2 regions of the Sanguibacter keddieii DSM 10542 genome follow, and region 2 is predicted to be linked to the other one. Evidence: predicted binding sites of a transcription regulator. Region 2 holds the regulator's gene; the other holds the start of a gene.

Region 1 (7,626 bases), 320 kb from region 2:
CACGGACTACTTCCTCGACAAGGGCGTGCGTGTCCGGTACCTGCACTCCGAGGTCGACACGCTCCGTCGCGTCGAGCTGCTGCGCGAGCTGCGCATGGGGGAGTACGACGTCCTCGTCGGCATCAACCTGCTCCGTGAGGGTCTCGACCTCCCCGAGGTGTCGCTCGTCGCGATCCTCGACGCCGACAAGGAGGGCTTCCTCCGCTCGGCGACCTCTCTCATCCAGACGATCGGTCGCGCGGCTCGTAACGTCTCCGGACAGGTCCACATGTACGCCGACACGGTGACCCCGTCGATGGCCATGGCCCTCGAGGAGACGGACCGCCGCCGCGAGAAGCAGGTCGCGTACAACCTCGAGCACGGCATCGACCCGACGCCCCTGCGCAAGAAGATCAGCGACGTCACCGACATGCTGGCCCGCGAGGACATCGACACCCGCGAGCTGCTCGAGGGCGGCTACCGCAAGCCGGCCAAGGGTGGCGCACCGCTCCCCGGCGGACCCAAGGAGGGCGCGACCTCGGGGAACCGGCTCGCCGTCGCGGCCGCCGGCGACCTCGTCGGGCTCATCCAGGAGCTCGACGAGCAGATGCACGCGGCGGCCGCCGAGCTCCAGTTCGAGCTCGCCGCCCGCCTGCGCGACGAGGTATCCGGCCTCAAGAAGGAGCTGCGGCAGATGCAGGCCGCGACGGCCTGACAGCGCCCTACGCACGAGAGACGCGGCACCCCGGGAGGGCGCCGCGTCTCTCGTGTGAGGACCTCTCTCGTCTGAGGCGACCGTCGCGTCCGAGGCAGTCGTCGCTCTCAGCCGAGCGTCAGGGACGGAGCCTGCTCAGGCAGCCCAGGGCCCGAACACCACGGTCCACTCGGTGACCGCACGCGCCGCGACGAGCTCCTGCTGCGCGAAAGGGTCGGCGTCGAGGATCGCGCTGACCGCCTCGGCGGACTCGCCCTGGAGGATCAGGAGCGCGCCCTGCATGTCGTCGTCCGACACCGGGCCGGAGGCCAGCAGGATCCCGGCGGCGTAGAGCCCGCCGAGGAACGCGCGGTGCGCGGGACGGTGCGTGTCACGGGCGGCGGAGTCGTCGGTGTAGACGTAGGTCACGGCGTAGGTGGTCATGGAGGCATTCAAGCACCTTCGCCGCACGACATCGTCACCGGCCGGCGTCGTCACCAGCCGCGCGACCGCCACTCCTCGAGGTGCGGACGCTCTGCGCCGAGGGTCGTCGGGGCGCCGTGCCCGGGGTGCACCACGGTGTCGTCGCCGAACCGGTCGAACACGCGCTCGACCACGTCGTCGAACAGCTGGGTGAAGCGCTCCGGGTCACGTCGGGTGTTGCCGACGCCCCCGGGGAACAGCGAGTCGCCGGAGAACACGTGGGCGCGGCCTGGGACGGCGTCGGGCTCGACCGTCTCCTCGGGCTCCACGAGGACGAGGGCGACAGACCCGGGCGTGTGGCCGCGCAACCCCACCACCTCGATCTCCAGGTGTCCGACTACCAGCCGTTCGCCGTGGTGCAGCCGCTGCCGGGTCGGCACGGCGATGTCCTCGGCGTCCTCCGCTCCCGCGGCGGTCGTCGCCCCGGTGACCCCCACCATGTCCTCGAGCGCCCCGACGTGGTCGTGGTGGCTGTGCGTGGTGACGATCAGGTCCAGGCGCGCCGACCCCGACCCCTCGCGGACGAGGGCGAGCAGGCGGTCGGAGTCCGCCGCAGCGTCGACCAGCACCTGCGCGCCGGTCGAGCGGCAGGTCAGCAGGTAGGCGTTGTTGTCCATCGGGCCGACGGACACCGACCGGATGTCGACGTGGTCCAGCCGGGTGAGGTGCGACGGTGCGCCCTCCGCTGTGCTCCGGTCTTCGCTCATCGTGCTGCCTTCCTCGAGACGTCGTCCATGCTGCTACCTGCCACCTGCTACCTGCTACCTGCTACCTGCTACCTGCTACCTGCTGCTCGCGACGTGCGGCTCGCGCCCGCCGTTCGTCTCCTCGCCGTCGGCGTGCAGAGCCGCTGAGTGCAGCCCTGGCCTGTCGTTGGTCGCACGGTCGAGGCTGTGCACGGCGCGCACGAGCCCGAGGTGCGAGAAGGCCTGCGGGAAGTTCCCCGCCATCCGCTGCCGCTCGTCGTCGTACTGCTCGGCCATGAGGCCGAGGTCGTTGGCCGAGGCCACCAGGGTGTCGAGCAGGTGGCGGGCCTCGTCGGCCTCGCCCATGCGGGCCAGCGCGTCGACCAACCAGAAGGAGCACACGAGGAACGGCGCCTCGTCGCCCTCGAGGCCGTCGCCGGCCTGTTCGACCTCGTACCGCCGGACGAACCCGTCGTCCGTCCCGAGGGACCGGCGGATCTCGCGCACCGTGCTGACGAACCGCTCGTCGGTCGCCTCGATGAAGCCGACCTGCGCCATCTGCAGGAGCGCGGCGTCGGTGTGCTCCGCGCCGTAGTACTGCACGAAGGTCCCACGCTCGGCGTCGTACCCGCGCTCCAAGACCTGCGCGTGGATCTCGTCGCGGACGGCGCGCCATCGCTCCACCGGCCCGTCGAGGCCGTGCACCTCGACCCCACGGACGGCACGGTCGATGGCCGCCCAGCTCATCACCCGAGAGTGGACGAAGTCCCGCTCGGGGCCGCGCACCTCCCAGATGCCACGGTCGGGGCGGTCCCACTGCTCTACGAGGGCGTCGACGAGGTGGCGCTGCAGCGACCAGCTGTCGGCCGTCTCGGTGAGGCCGGCGTCGCGCGCCATGTCGAGGGCGCACATCACCTCGCCGAGCACGTCGTTCTGCACCTGGTCGACGGCCGCGTTGCCCACGCGCACGGGCCGTGACCCGGCGTAGCCCGGGAGGTGGTCGAGCTCGCTCTCGGGGAGGTCCCGTCGGCCGTCGACGCCGTACATGATCTGCAGGTCCTGCGGGTCTCCGGCGACGGCCCGCAGCAGCCAGTCCCGCCAGCCAGCGGTCTCGTCGTGGTACCCGGACTCGACGAGGGCCTCGAGCGTCATGGCCGCGTCACGGAGCCAGCAGTACCGGTAGTCCCAGTTGCGCTCACCGCCGAAGTCCTCGGGCAGCGAGGTGGTCGGCGCCGCGACGATCCCGCCCGTGGTGGTGCTGGTGAGCAGGCGCAGCACCAGGAGCGAGCGGACCAGCTGCTCGCGGTACGGGCCGTCGTACGGGGTCTGCCGTGCCCAGTCGTGCCAGCTGTCGTTCGCCGCGGCGATCTCGTCGGCGACGGACAGCGGCGGGGGAGTCGGCTGCCACGACGGGCTCCACGTCGACGAGAAGGTGAACCGCTGCCCCTCGTGGGCCTCGAACACGTCCCGGTGCCGGTGGTCGTCGGCCTCGGGCAGCCGGGTGCCGCGCAGCAGGAGGGAGTCAGGTCCGGCGATCGCGCGGACGGCGTGCCGGCCGTGGCCGTGGTCGTCCTCGACCCGGCTGACCCACGGCTCGTAGGCGCCGTAGCCGAACCGCACCACCCACTCGTGCTCGACGGTGACCACGCCCTCGAGCACCTCGAGCTCCCGGACCAGGTCGGCGCGCCCGTCCCCCGGGGGCATCGCGTCGACGACGCGTGCCCTGCCGGTCGGGGTCGTGTACGTGGTCTCGAGCACGAAGGAGTCCCCGAGGTAGCGGCGGGTCACGGAGCCTGCGTCGCGGACGGTGAGCAGCCAGCGCCCGTGGTCCGGGGTGCCGAGCAGGGCGGCGAAGCAGGCGGGGGAGTCGAAGTCCGGCAGGCACAACCAGTCGACCGACCCGTTCCGGCTGACGAGCGCGCAGGACCGGCCGTCACCCAGGACGGCGTAGTCCGCGATGGGCGTCGAGCAGGGCGACGTGTCGTGGGCTGAGGCGGTGCTCGGTGCTGGGCTGGGGCTGGTCGGCATCCATCGATTGTGGTCGCTCGTGCCCGACCGGGCACGTCGGGGCAGGTGCCGGGCCCGGCCGCTGTGCGACGGGCTCGCTGCCGCGCCGTACGCGCCGACAGGTGACGTCGACGTCACCTTCGAACAGGTGTGCGCATGTCGGTGGTGGACCGTACGATGTCCGGGTGAGTGATCGCCTCGTCGTCCAAGGTGCCCGTGAGCACAACCTCCGCAACGTCGACCTCGACCTGCCCCGCGACTCCCTGATCGTCTTCACCGGACTGTCAGGCTCGGGGAAGTCCTCGTTGGCCTTCGACACCATCTTCGCCGAAGGGCAGCGCCGGTACGTCGAGTCGCTGTCCGCCTACGCGCGCCAGTTCCTCGGCCAGATGGACAAGCCTGACGTCGACTTCATCGAGGGCCTCTCGCCCGCGGTGTCGATCGACCAGAAGTCGACCAACCGGAACCCCCGGTCGACCGTGGGCACCATCACCGAGGTGTACGACTACCTCCGCCTGCTCTTCGCGCGCGCTGGCACGCAGCACTGCCCGGTGTGCGGCGAGCGCGTGACCGCGCAGACGCCCCAGCAGATCGTCGACAGGCTCCTCGAGCTCCCCGAGGGCACCCGCTACCAGGTGCTCGCACCGGTCGTGCGTGGCCGCAAGGGCGAGTACACGGACCTGTTCAAGGAGCTGCAGTCCAAGGGCTTCGCCCGCGCCCGGGTCGACGGCGAGGTCGTCCAGCTCACCGAGCCCCCCGCGCTCGAGAAGAAGCTCAAGCACACGATCGAGGTGGTGGTGGACCGCCTCGTCTCGCGCGAGGGCGTCCAGCGTCGCCTCACCGACTCGGTCGAGACCGCGCTCGGCCTCGCCGGCGGCCTGCTGGTCGTCGAGATGGTCGACGCCGAGGTCGGCGACCCCGACCGTGAGCGCCGGTTCTCGGAGCACCGCGCGTGCCCCAACGACCACGTGCTCACCCTCGACGAGATCGAGCCGCGGACCTTCTCCTTCAACGCGCCCTACGGTGCGTGCCCCGAGTGCACCGGCATCGGTGTCCGGCTGGAGATCGACCCCGAGCTCGTCATCCCCGACGAGGACCGGTCGCTGGCCGACGGCGCCGTGGCGCCGTGGTCGCAGACCTCCTCCGAGTACTACCTCCGGGTGCTCGGCGCGCTCGCCAAGGACCTCGGCTTCTCCATGGACGTGCCGTGGCGCGCCCTGCCCGAGCGCGCGCGCAACGCGGTGCTGCACGGCCAGAACCACGAGGTGCAGGTCAAGTACCGCAACCGGTGGGGACGCGAACGCCAGTACTCGACCGGCTTCGAGGGCGTCATCTCCTTCCTCGAGCGCCGTCACTCCGAGACCGAGTCCGAGTGGTCGAAGGAGAAGTACGAGGCCTACATGCGCGAGGTGCCGTGCCCCGTGTGCGACGGCACCCGCCTCAAGCCCGAGGTGCTCGCCGTGCTCGTCGACGGCAAGTCCATCGCCGAGGTGTGCGCCCTGCCGCTGCGCGAGGCCCGCGACTTCCTCGACAACCTGCAGCTCGGCGTGCGCGAGCGCGCCATCGCGACCCAGGTGCTCAAGGAGATCCAGGACCGCCTCGGCTTCCTCCTCGACGTCGGCCTCGACTACCTCTCGCTCATGCGCCCTGCCGGCACCCTCTCGGGTGGCGAGGCGCAGCGCATCCGGCTCGCGACCCAGATCGGGTCCGGCCTCGTCGGCGTGCTCTACGTCCTCGACGAGCCGAGCATCGGCCTGCACCAGCGCGACAACCGCCGCCTCATCGACACGCTGACCCGCCTGCGCGACCTCGGCAACACGCTCATCGTCGTCGAGCACGACGAGGACACGATCCGCACCGCGGACTGGATCGTCGACATCGGCCCCGGTGCCGGCGAGCACGGTGGTCGCGTGGTGCACTCCGGCGACTACGCGGGCCTCCTCGAGGCCCCCGAGTCCGTCACCGGCGCGTACCTCGCCGGCCGCCGGTCCATCCCCATGCCGACGCTGCGCCGTCCCGTCGACCCTAAGCGTCAGCTGACGGTCATCGGTGCGCGCGAGCACAACCTCACGGGCATCGACGTGAGCTTCCCGCTCGGGGTGCTCACTGCGGTCACCGGTGTGTCGGGCTCGGGCAAGTCGACGCTGGTCAACTCGATCCTCTACACGGTGCTCGCCAACGAGCTCAACGGGGCCCGCCAGGTCGCCGGCCGTCACAAGCGCGTCACCGGGCTCGACCAGCTCGACAAGGTCGTGCACGTGGACCAGGGCCCCATCGGCCGGACGCCGCGCTCCAACCCGGCCACCTACACGGGTGTGTGGGACCACGTGCGCCGGCTCTTCGCCGACACCAGCGAGGCGAAGGTCCGCGGCTACACGCCCGGACGCTTCTCCTTCAACGTCAAGGGCGGGCGCTGCGAGGCGTGCTCGGGCGACGGCACGCTCAAGATCGAGATGAACTTCCTCCCGGACGTCTACGTCCCCTGCGAGGTGTGCCACGGCGCGCGGTACAACCGCGAGACCCTCGAGGTGCACTTCAAGGGCAAGACGGTCGCGGACGTGCTCGACATGCCGATCGAGGAGGCCAACGAGTTCTTCGCGGCGGTCCCCGCGATCTCGCGGCACCTCAAGACGCTCGTCGACGTGGGCCTCGGCTACGTGCGGCTGGGCCAGTCGGCCCCGACGCTCTCGGGCGGTGAGGCGCAGCGCGTCAAGCTCGCGAGCGAGCTGCAGAAGCGCTCGACCGGGCGGACCATCTACGTGCTCGACGAGCCGACCACCGGTCTGCACTTCGAGGACATCCGCAAGCTGCTCGCGGTGCTCCAGTCGCTGGTCGACAAGGGCAACTCGGTGCTGGTCATCGAGCACAACCTCGACGTCATCAAGAACGCCGACTGGGTCATCGACATGGGTCCTGAGGGTGGTTCCGGCGGTGGCCTCGTGGTCGCCGAGGGCACCCCCGAGCTCGTGGCGTCGGTCGAGGCCAGCCACACCGGCCGGTTCCTCGCCGAGGTGCTGCAGAACCACGAGCCGGCCGGCGTGGCCCCGCTGCCCAAGAAGACCGCTGCCGCGGCCGTCACCAAGAAGACGACCAAGAAGCCGGCCAGCAGGACCAAGGCCAAGCTCAAGGAGTGACCGCGCGGACCTCGGTCCACGCGTGACGAGAGGCGGTGCCCACCCGGGCGCCGCCTCTCGGCGTCTGGGCGTCGGCGGCCGACGGCCCGCTCGAGGTGCGCTCACCTCGCACGGTGCATAGCATCACGTCACCTGCTCGAGAACGGTGGTGGGACCAGACCGGGACGAGGTGCATGTGGACCAGGCGACGACCACGACAGCCGAGGGCGGGCTCCGCGCCCGCCTGGGACAGCCCGAGGGCATCTACGCCACGACGGCTGTCGACGCGCTGCTCGCGGAGGTCCCGCAGCTCGGCACCGACGTCACGGCGTCGATCAGCTGGGCCGTGCGCCTCGGACCGCACGTCCCCGTGCCAGGCCAGGGGCAGACCCTCGACGCCTGGGAGACCCTCGCCTCGACCGCCGCCCTCGACGTGGGCGTCGCACGGGTCCTCGAGCCGCACCTCGACGCCCTCTCCATCCTCGCTCAGGCGCCGGCCGGCACCGACCTGTCGTCCCTCGGGGTCGACGACGGGAGCAGCTGGGGAGTCTTCGCGGCCGAGGGCCCAGGAGCCCGGCTCGAGGCCAGCGTCAGCGCCACGGCCACCTCCAGCTCTTCAGACGACGACTGGGTGCTGGACGGCGTGAAGCCCTGGTGCTCGCTC
Region 2 (7,626 bases):
AGGGCGTCGTCGCGATCCTCGACCCGCGTCTGGTCACCGCCCGGTACGGGTCGTTCCTGGTCAGGTCGCTGCCGGACTTCTGGCGCACCACAGACCGCCAGGTCGCCACTTCTGCGCTAGAGCGCCTCTCGGCCCTAGGCTGAGGCCAGCGCAGCACCGGAACCAGCGCGCACGACCGAGACCAGCGCCCGACTCCATGGAGGACCGATGAGCCAGCCCGAGACCACGCGAGCACCCGACGAGACGCCACGGGCCCGCAAGACCACGAAGGTCGCCGTCGTCGGTGCCGGGGCGGTCGGCTCGACCATGGCCTACGCCGCGCTGATGCGCGGCTCGGCGCGTCACGTCGCGCTCTACGACATCAACCGGGCGAAGGTCGAGGCCGAGGCGCTCGACCTCTCGCACGGGATCCAGTTCATGCCGATGGCCGAGGTCGTCGGGTCGGACGACGTGGCGGTCTGCGCCGACGCCGACATCATCATGGTCACCGCCGGTGCCAAGCAGAAGCCTGGGCAGACCCGCCTGGACCTCGCCGAGGCGACCATCAGCCTCGTCTCGAAGATCCTCCCGGAGCTCCTCGCGGTCGCACCCGACGCGACCTACGTCATGGTGACCAACCCCGTCGACATCGTCACCTACGCGGCGCTGAAGATCTCCGGCCTCCCGCCCACGCAGCTGTTCGGCTCGGGGACGGTCCTCGACTCCTCCCGCCTGCGGTTCCTCATCGCCCAGCACTGCGGCGTCGCCGTCCAGAACGTGCACGCCTACATGGCGGGCGAGCACGGCGACAGCGAGATCCCGCTCTGGAGCTCGGCGACGATCGGTGGCGTCCCGCTCCTCGAGTGGGACGCGATCGAGGGCCGCGCCCCGCTGACCGCCGAGGTCCGTGACCAGATCGCCCACGAGGTCATCAACTCGGCCTACCGCATCATCGAGGGCAAGGGCGCGACCAACTACGCGGTCGCTCTCGCAGGATCGCGGATCATCGAGGCGGTCCTCAACGACGAGCACCGCGTCCTGCCCGTCTCGACCCTCCTCGACGACTACTACGGCATCAGCGACATCTGCCTCTCCGTCCCGTCGATCGTCGGTCGTCACGGCGTCACCGACCGGCTGCAGGTCCCGCTCTCCCCGGTCGAGATCCGCGGCCTGCAGCACTCGGCGGCGTCCCTCAAGGAGGTCGCACGACGCTTCGGCGTGTGACGACGCAGCAGTCCCAGGACGAGCAGAGAGCGCCGCACCCCTCGTGGGGTGCGGCGCTCTTCCTGTGCCGGGCTGCGTCGCCGGGCTGCGTGCGAGGACCGGGGTCAGAGGCTGCGGAGCACAGTGACGATCCGGCCGAGGATGGTCGCCTCGTCACCGAGGATGGGCGAGAACGCGTCGTTGTGGGGCATGAGCCAGACGTGCCCGTCGACGCGCTTGAAGGTCTTCACGGTCGCCTCGCCGTCGATCATCGCTGCGACGATCTCACCGTTCTCGGCCACGGGCTGACGGCGCACGACCACCCAGTCGCCGTCGCAGATCGCCGCGTCGACCATCGACTCACCGGTCACCCGGAGGAGGAACAGCTCGCCGTCGCCGACGAGCTGGCGGGGCAGCGGGAACACGTCCTCGACGACCTGCTCCGCGAGGATCGGTCCACCGGCGGCGATGCGGCCCACGACGGGGACGAACGACGGGGTCGGGTGGCTGTCCAGGTCGACGTCCGCCGTCTGCTGGGTGGAGACCGAGCGCAGGGCGCGGCCGGCGGGACGTGACGTCAGCTCGCCGGTCGGCGCTCCCTGCGCCGGGCCCGGCACGACGAGCTCCATGGCTCGCGGTCGGTTGGGGTCGCGGCGGAGGTAGCCCTTGCGCTCGAGGGTCGTCAGCTGGTGCTTGACGCTCGACGGGCTCGTGAGGCCGACAGCCTCGCCGATCTCCCGCATGCTCGGCGCGTAGCCGCGGGTGTCGACGGACTCCCGGATGGTCTCCAGCACCCCGCGCTGACGCGGGGTCAGGCCGTCGGCCGCGCCGATCACGGTGACGGCCTCGGCCGCGGGCGCGCCCCCGGCAGCTCCTGACGGTGTGCTGTCCTGCGTCTTCACGGCTGGCCTCCGGTGCGTGGTCGTGCGGCGTCGTACGTGGTCCGGCGCGTGCACCCGAGCTGCTGACGAGTCGTCCCGGTGCTGACCGGCAGCCGGTCGGCAGCTGTCGGGCGGCTGCCGGTGCTTTCCGGTGCTTGTCGGTGCGTGTCGGTGGCTCGTGGTCGGGTGTCCTTGCTGGTGCTCCCACAGTAGGGGGCCCGGCGTGCGACTTCAAACACCTGTTCGAGCGTGTTGCGCAGATCTCTTGTCATCCGCAGCCGATGTTCGTACAGTTGTACGACGTACACATGTTCGAACGACCGACACGACCGGCGGCTCCTGGCCCGGTCGGCGGTCAGGAGAGGGGTAGACATGGCTGATTCCGCACTGGTGCTGACACCCGGGCGCGAGCTCCGCCTCGTCCGCGACGGAGAGGTCCCTGCGTCCGGGCGCGCCTCGTCCGTGAGTGCCTCGGCGGCGGCCGGTCTGCCGCGCGGCGCCTCGGCTCCTGCCGGCGGCTCCCTGCGCGACCTGCGTCTGACGCGCCGCGGCTGGTGGGTGCTCTCCCTCGTCGCGGTCCTGCTGGTGGTGGCGGGCATGGTCGTCGGTGACCGTGCGTTCGCCAGCGCTCCGGCGGAGGCGGTCAGCGTGACCGAGCACTACGTGGCGCAGGGCGAGACGCTCTGGAAGATCGCCCGCACCGTCGCGCTCCCTGGCGAGGACACCCGGGACGTGGTGGAGATGCTGGTCGAGCTCAACGGCCGGTCGAGCGCCTCGCTGCAGGTCGGCGAGCAGCTGTTGCTCCCGGTGCGATGAGTGCAGGCGCCTCGGCGCGCTGACGCCACGACGGGCAGGTGGCATCGAGTGCCGAGCGGGGCAAGGACGCCCTGCGTCTCACGATCTGGGATTCTCGCCGCACACGGTTGCCGTGACGATTAGGTGTACCTAAGTTAGGACTACCTCATCAACCGGCTGGGGGCCGGGTTGAGAGGCGGAGTCATCGGGTGGTCATCGCCCGGTCCTCCGACAGCACGTCTGCGACGAGGTGAGGCGAGTCATCTCGGCGTTGTGGGGACGGGGGCGTCCCGGACGGAGGCGGTCGACAACGACCGCCTCCGTCTCTGTCTGCCTGAAGCGTCTGTCAGCCCAGAGCGTCTGCCTGCCCAGAGTCTCGAGGGGCGAGCCGGTCCCGGCTGCGGGTCGGCCGCCTGGCGCACGTCACCGTGCGCGGAGACCTCTCCTCGGAGAGCGTGCCGCGCGTGTGCGCAGGTCATGACGAGCCGCGTACCCTTGCGGGAGCTGCGAGAGCAGACTAGACCACGTCTTGATGGAGGCACCTGTGCACTGCCCGTTCTGCCGCCACGCCGACTCGCGCGTGGTCGACTCGCGCACCTCGGACGACGGCGCGTCGATCCGACGGCGTCGGCAGTGCCCCGCCTGCACCCGTCGGTTCACCACCCTCGAGACCGCGAGCCTCTCGGTCGTCAAGCGCTCGGGCGTCACCGAGCCCTTCAGCCGCGAGAAGGTCGTCAACGGGGTGCGCAAGGCCTGCCAGGGTCGACCCGTCACCGAGGACGACCTCGCCCTCCTGGCCCAGCGCGTCGAGGAGAGCGTGCGGGCGACCGGCATCGCCGAGCTCGACGCCTACGAGATCGGCCTGACGATCCTCGGCCCGCTCCGCGAGCTCGACGAGGTCGCGTACCTGCGGTTCGCCTCGGTCTACCAGGCCTTCGACTCTCTCGAGGACTTCGAGGCAGCCATCAACCTGCTGCGCGCCGAGCACGAGCAGGCAGCCGCCGACGAGAGCTCAGTCGACCGGTCGACCGACTGATCCGCCCTCCGGGTCGACGGCGACCGGACGACGACCGTTCGCAGGCCCGTGCGCCGTGTCCTCGCCCGAGCCGCAGGGTCAGAGCGCGCTCGACCGTGATGCCCAGAGGTTGAGGTCGCCGTCGACCGCAGCCTCGTCGATCGAGGCGAGCTCGTCGGCGGTGAAGCCGGGGGCGTCCAGTGCCGCGAGGTTCTCGTCGAGCTGCTGTGTCGTCCGTGCCCCGACGAGGACTGCGCTGACGCGGTCGTCGCGCAGGCACCAGGCGAGAGCCATCTGGGCGAGCGTCTGTCCCCGCTGCTGCGCCACCGTCCGGAGGCGGTCGACCGAAGCGAGGTTCGCCTCCGACAGGTACTCCCGCTGGAAGGACGTCCCACGGGCTGCGCGGGAGCTCTCCGGCACCCCGTCGCGGTACCGGTCGGTGAGCAGGCCCTGCGCGAGCGGCGAGAAGGTCACGAGCCCGGTGCCGGACTCGCCGGCGACGTCCAGCAACGAGCGCCCCGAGGCGTCGGGCTCCTCGATCCACCGGTTGAGGAGGGAGTACGACGGCTGGTGGACCGTGAGGGGCAGGCCCATCGACGCCGCGACCGTCAGCGCCTCCTGCGTCCGGGTCGCGGAGTACGAGGAGATCCCGGCGTAGAGCGCCCGCCCCGAGGACACCGCGGTGGCGAGCGCTCCGATCGTCTCCTCGAGCGGGGTCGTCGGGTCGAAGCGGTGGCTGTAGAAGATGTCGACCTCGTCGACGCCGAGCCGACGCAACGACTGGTCGAGCGACGCCAGGAGGTAGCCGCGCGACCCGCCCTCACCGCGCGGTCCGGGCCACTGCCGGTACCCCGCCTTCGTCGAGATGCTCAGCTCGTGGCGGTGCCGGGCGAGGTCGGTCCGGAGGATCCGGCCGAAGCCCGTCTCAGCGGACCCGGGCGGAGGCCCGTAGTTGTTCGCGAGGTCGAAGTGCACCACCCCGGCGTCCAGGGCGTGCAGCACCAGACCCCGCTGGTCTGCGGCAGGGGTGCCGTCCCCGAAGTTCTGCCACAGGCCGAGGCTGAGGGCGGAGACGCTCAGACCAGAGCGTCCGACGCGTCGGCAGGGGAGAGGAGCGTGACGGTCGTCGGCGGGGGAGCGCATGCCCCCACGGTACCGCTGCGATACTGGGTCCTCCCCCCTGGTCCACCGGGCGCCCGTGAGGGCACGGTGGGAAATAGCCTGGCCTCCTGCGCCGGGCTGCGGGAGGGTAGGTCTGCACCGGCAGACATCGAGACGAGGAGGTCGGAGCACATGACCCAGGACCGAGAAGTGCCTGAGACCGCGGTGAGCGCGGACACCAAGGCCAAGTTCAAGGAAGCGCTCGACCGGAAGAACGCCGCACGGCACCTGACCGCCGAGGGCGACACCAACACCGGGAGCGTCCACGGCTCTGAGCCGATCGGCAAGACGCAGCGGACCTTCCGCCGCAAGTCCGGCTAGGTCGCACCGACCGGCGCGTGTCCACGCCCCGGACGACGTACGACGAGAGGGGCGGTACGCAGGTCGCGTACCGCCCCTCTCGTCGTGCCAGGTGCCGGGCCGGCGTGGCCGGCCCTGCGGTCAGGACCTCGTGTCGGTGAGCACGCGGAGCTTGATGGTCTGGCCCATGGCCTGCAGGGCCTCGACGACGGCCGCCTCGACGGTCGAGCCGGCGTCGGTGACCACGTAGCCGACCTCGCCGCGGGTGGCGAGGAGCTGGCCCTCGATGTTGGTGCCGTGCTCCGCGAGCGTCCGGTTGACCTCGGCGAGGACGCCGGGGGTGTTGCGGTGCAGGTGAGCGACGCGCGCGACGCCCGTCGAGCTCTCGAGGGCGAGGTTCGGCAGGTTCACGCTCAGCGTCGTCGACCCCGAGCGCACGTAGTCGCGGATCTTGTTCGCGACGAACACGCCGATGGCCTCCTGGGCCTCGAGGGTCGAGCCGCCGATGTGCGGGGTGAGGATGACGTTGGGCAGGCCGCGGAGCTCCGACTCGAAGGCGTCCCCGCGCTTCTTGGGCTCCTCGGGGAACACGTCGATCGCCGCACCGGCGAGGTGGTGCGACAGGATGGAGTCGCGGAGCGCGCCGGTGTCGACGACGAAGCCGCGCGAGAGGTTGAGGAAGATCGCCCCCGGCTTCATCTGCGAGAGCTGCTTCGCGCCGAACAGGCCGGCGTTGCCGCTGCGGCCGTCCACGTGGAGCGTGACGATGTCCGCGACCGCGAGCAGCTCGTCGAGCGAGCCGAGCCGCCGCGCGTTGCCCAGCGCCAGCTTCTCGGCGGTGTCGTAGAACACGACCGACATGCCGAGGTTCTCCGCGAGGACCGAGAGCTGGGTGCCGATGTTGCCGTAGCCGACGATGCCCAGGGTGCGGCCGCGGACCTCGTGCGACCCCTCGGCGGACTTGTCCCACACGCCGGCGTGGAGCGCCTTGTCGCGCTCGGTCAGGCGGCGCGTCAGCGAGATGATCTCGGCGAGCGCGATCTCGACCACCGAGCGGGTGTTCGAGAACGGCGCGTTGAACACGGCCACGCCGTGGTTCGCCGCCGACCTGAGGTCGACCTGGTTGGTGCCGATGCAGAAGGCACCGATGGTGAGGAGCTCGGGGCTCGCGGCGATCACCGCGTCGGTCACCTGGGTCTTGGACCGGATCCCGAGGATGTGGACGCCGTCGAGGGCGTCGATGAGCTCGCTCTCGTCCAGCGCGCCGGACCGGGTCTCGACCTCGACGCCGTGGGCGGCGAGGATCTCGACGGTGAGCGGGTGGACGTTTTCGAGGAGGAGGGCCTTCAGCACGGAGCCATCGTCCTCCCACGGGCCCGTGCGACCAAAACGGTCTTGGCACGTGGACGGTGCCGTGCCGACGGCCAGACCGTCTCAGCGGGCGTCGCGGTCGCCGTCCAGCACGCCTGCGGGCAGGTCTCGGGAGTGCGTCACGTGGAGGTAGCGCGTCGGGCGCGTCATCGCGACGTACAGGTCGGAGGCGCCACCGGGCCCCTCGAGGACGGCAGCCGGCTCCTCGAGCACCACGGCGTCGAACTCGAGGCCCTTGACCTGGGAGGGCGAGGCCACGAGCACGGCGTCGGGGGAGTCCGTCGCGCCACGTTCGGCCTGCACGCGCGCGGCGACGTCGGCGACGTCCTCGGCGCGCACCACCACGGCGACCTGGCCGGCCCCGTCGGACCGGACCTCGCGCAGCAGCTCGAGCGCGAGCCCCACCGTGCGGTCGCGGAGGTCTTCGGGGCTCACGGCGTGGACCGTCAGGGCCGCAGGGACCTCGCGTGCGGACGTGAGGGTCGAGACCGGCAGGCCCGCCGCGACCGCCATGCGCTGGGCGGCCGACGCGATCGCCTCGGGGGTCCGGTAGTTGACCGTGAGCTCGGAGAGCCGCCAGGAGTCGCGCAGCAGCGGGGTGAGCATCGCCCCCCAGGACCGTGCACCGGCCGCGGAGGAGGTCTGCGCCACGTCGCCGACGATGGTCATGGAGCGGGTCGGGCAGCGTCGCACCAGCATCCGCCACGCCATCGCCGAGAGCTCCTGCGCCTCGTCGACCACGAGGTGCGCGAAAGTCCAGCTGCGGTCCTTCTCGGCGCGCTCGGCCGTCGTGAGATAGGGGCCGGAGGTCGCGAAGCGGTCTGCGAGGGCCTCGGCGCTCACCATCCCGCCACCGGCTCCCTCGAGGACCTGGCGCGCGTACTCGAGCCGCTCCTCCCGCTGCTCGGCGTCCTGTCGTGC

The links. The regulator LexA, encoded in region 2, represses DNA repair genes until DNA is damaged. The targets are predictions, from matches to a motif close to TCGAACANNTGTTCGA.
Region 1: the regulator LexA is predicted to act here: its motif matches at 3,990-4,005, upstream of uvrA (excinuclease ABC subunit UvrA).

Annotation. Positions count from the first base shown of each region.
Region 1 is NC_013521.1:2,238,412-2,246,037, reverse strand. Features, by position in the region: gene uvrB (excinuclease ABC subunit UvrB) at 1-694, shown strand, start outside; gene SKED_RS09875 (YciI family protein) at 830-1,117, opposite strand; gene SKED_RS09870 (MBL fold metallo-hydrolase) at 1,168-1,863, opposite strand; gene SKED_RS09865 (glycoside hydrolase family 15 protein) at 1,939-3,870, opposite strand; gene uvrA (excinuclease ABC subunit UvrA) at 4,035-6,983, shown strand; gene SKED_RS09855 (acyl-CoA dehydrogenase family protein) at 7,159-7,626, shown strand, end outside.
Region 2 is NC_013521.1:2,556,336-2,563,961, reverse strand. Features, by position in the region: gene SKED_RS11315 (ATP-dependent DNA helicase) at 1-143, shown strand, start outside; gene SKED_RS11310 (L-lactate dehydrogenase) at 208-1,203, shown strand; gene lexA (transcriptional repressor LexA) at 1,308-2,018, opposite strand; gene SKED_RS19035 (LysM peptidoglycan-binding domain-containing protein) at 2,436-2,879, shown strand; gene nrdR (transcriptional regulator NrdR) at 3,403-3,894, shown strand; gene SKED_RS11290 (aldo/keto reductase) at 3,973-5,016, opposite strand; gene SKED_RS11285 (DUF5302 domain-containing protein) at 5,167-5,355, shown strand; gene serA (phosphoglycerate dehydrogenase) at 5,476-6,687, opposite strand; gene SKED_RS11275 (HelD family protein) at 6,769-7,626, opposite strand, start outside.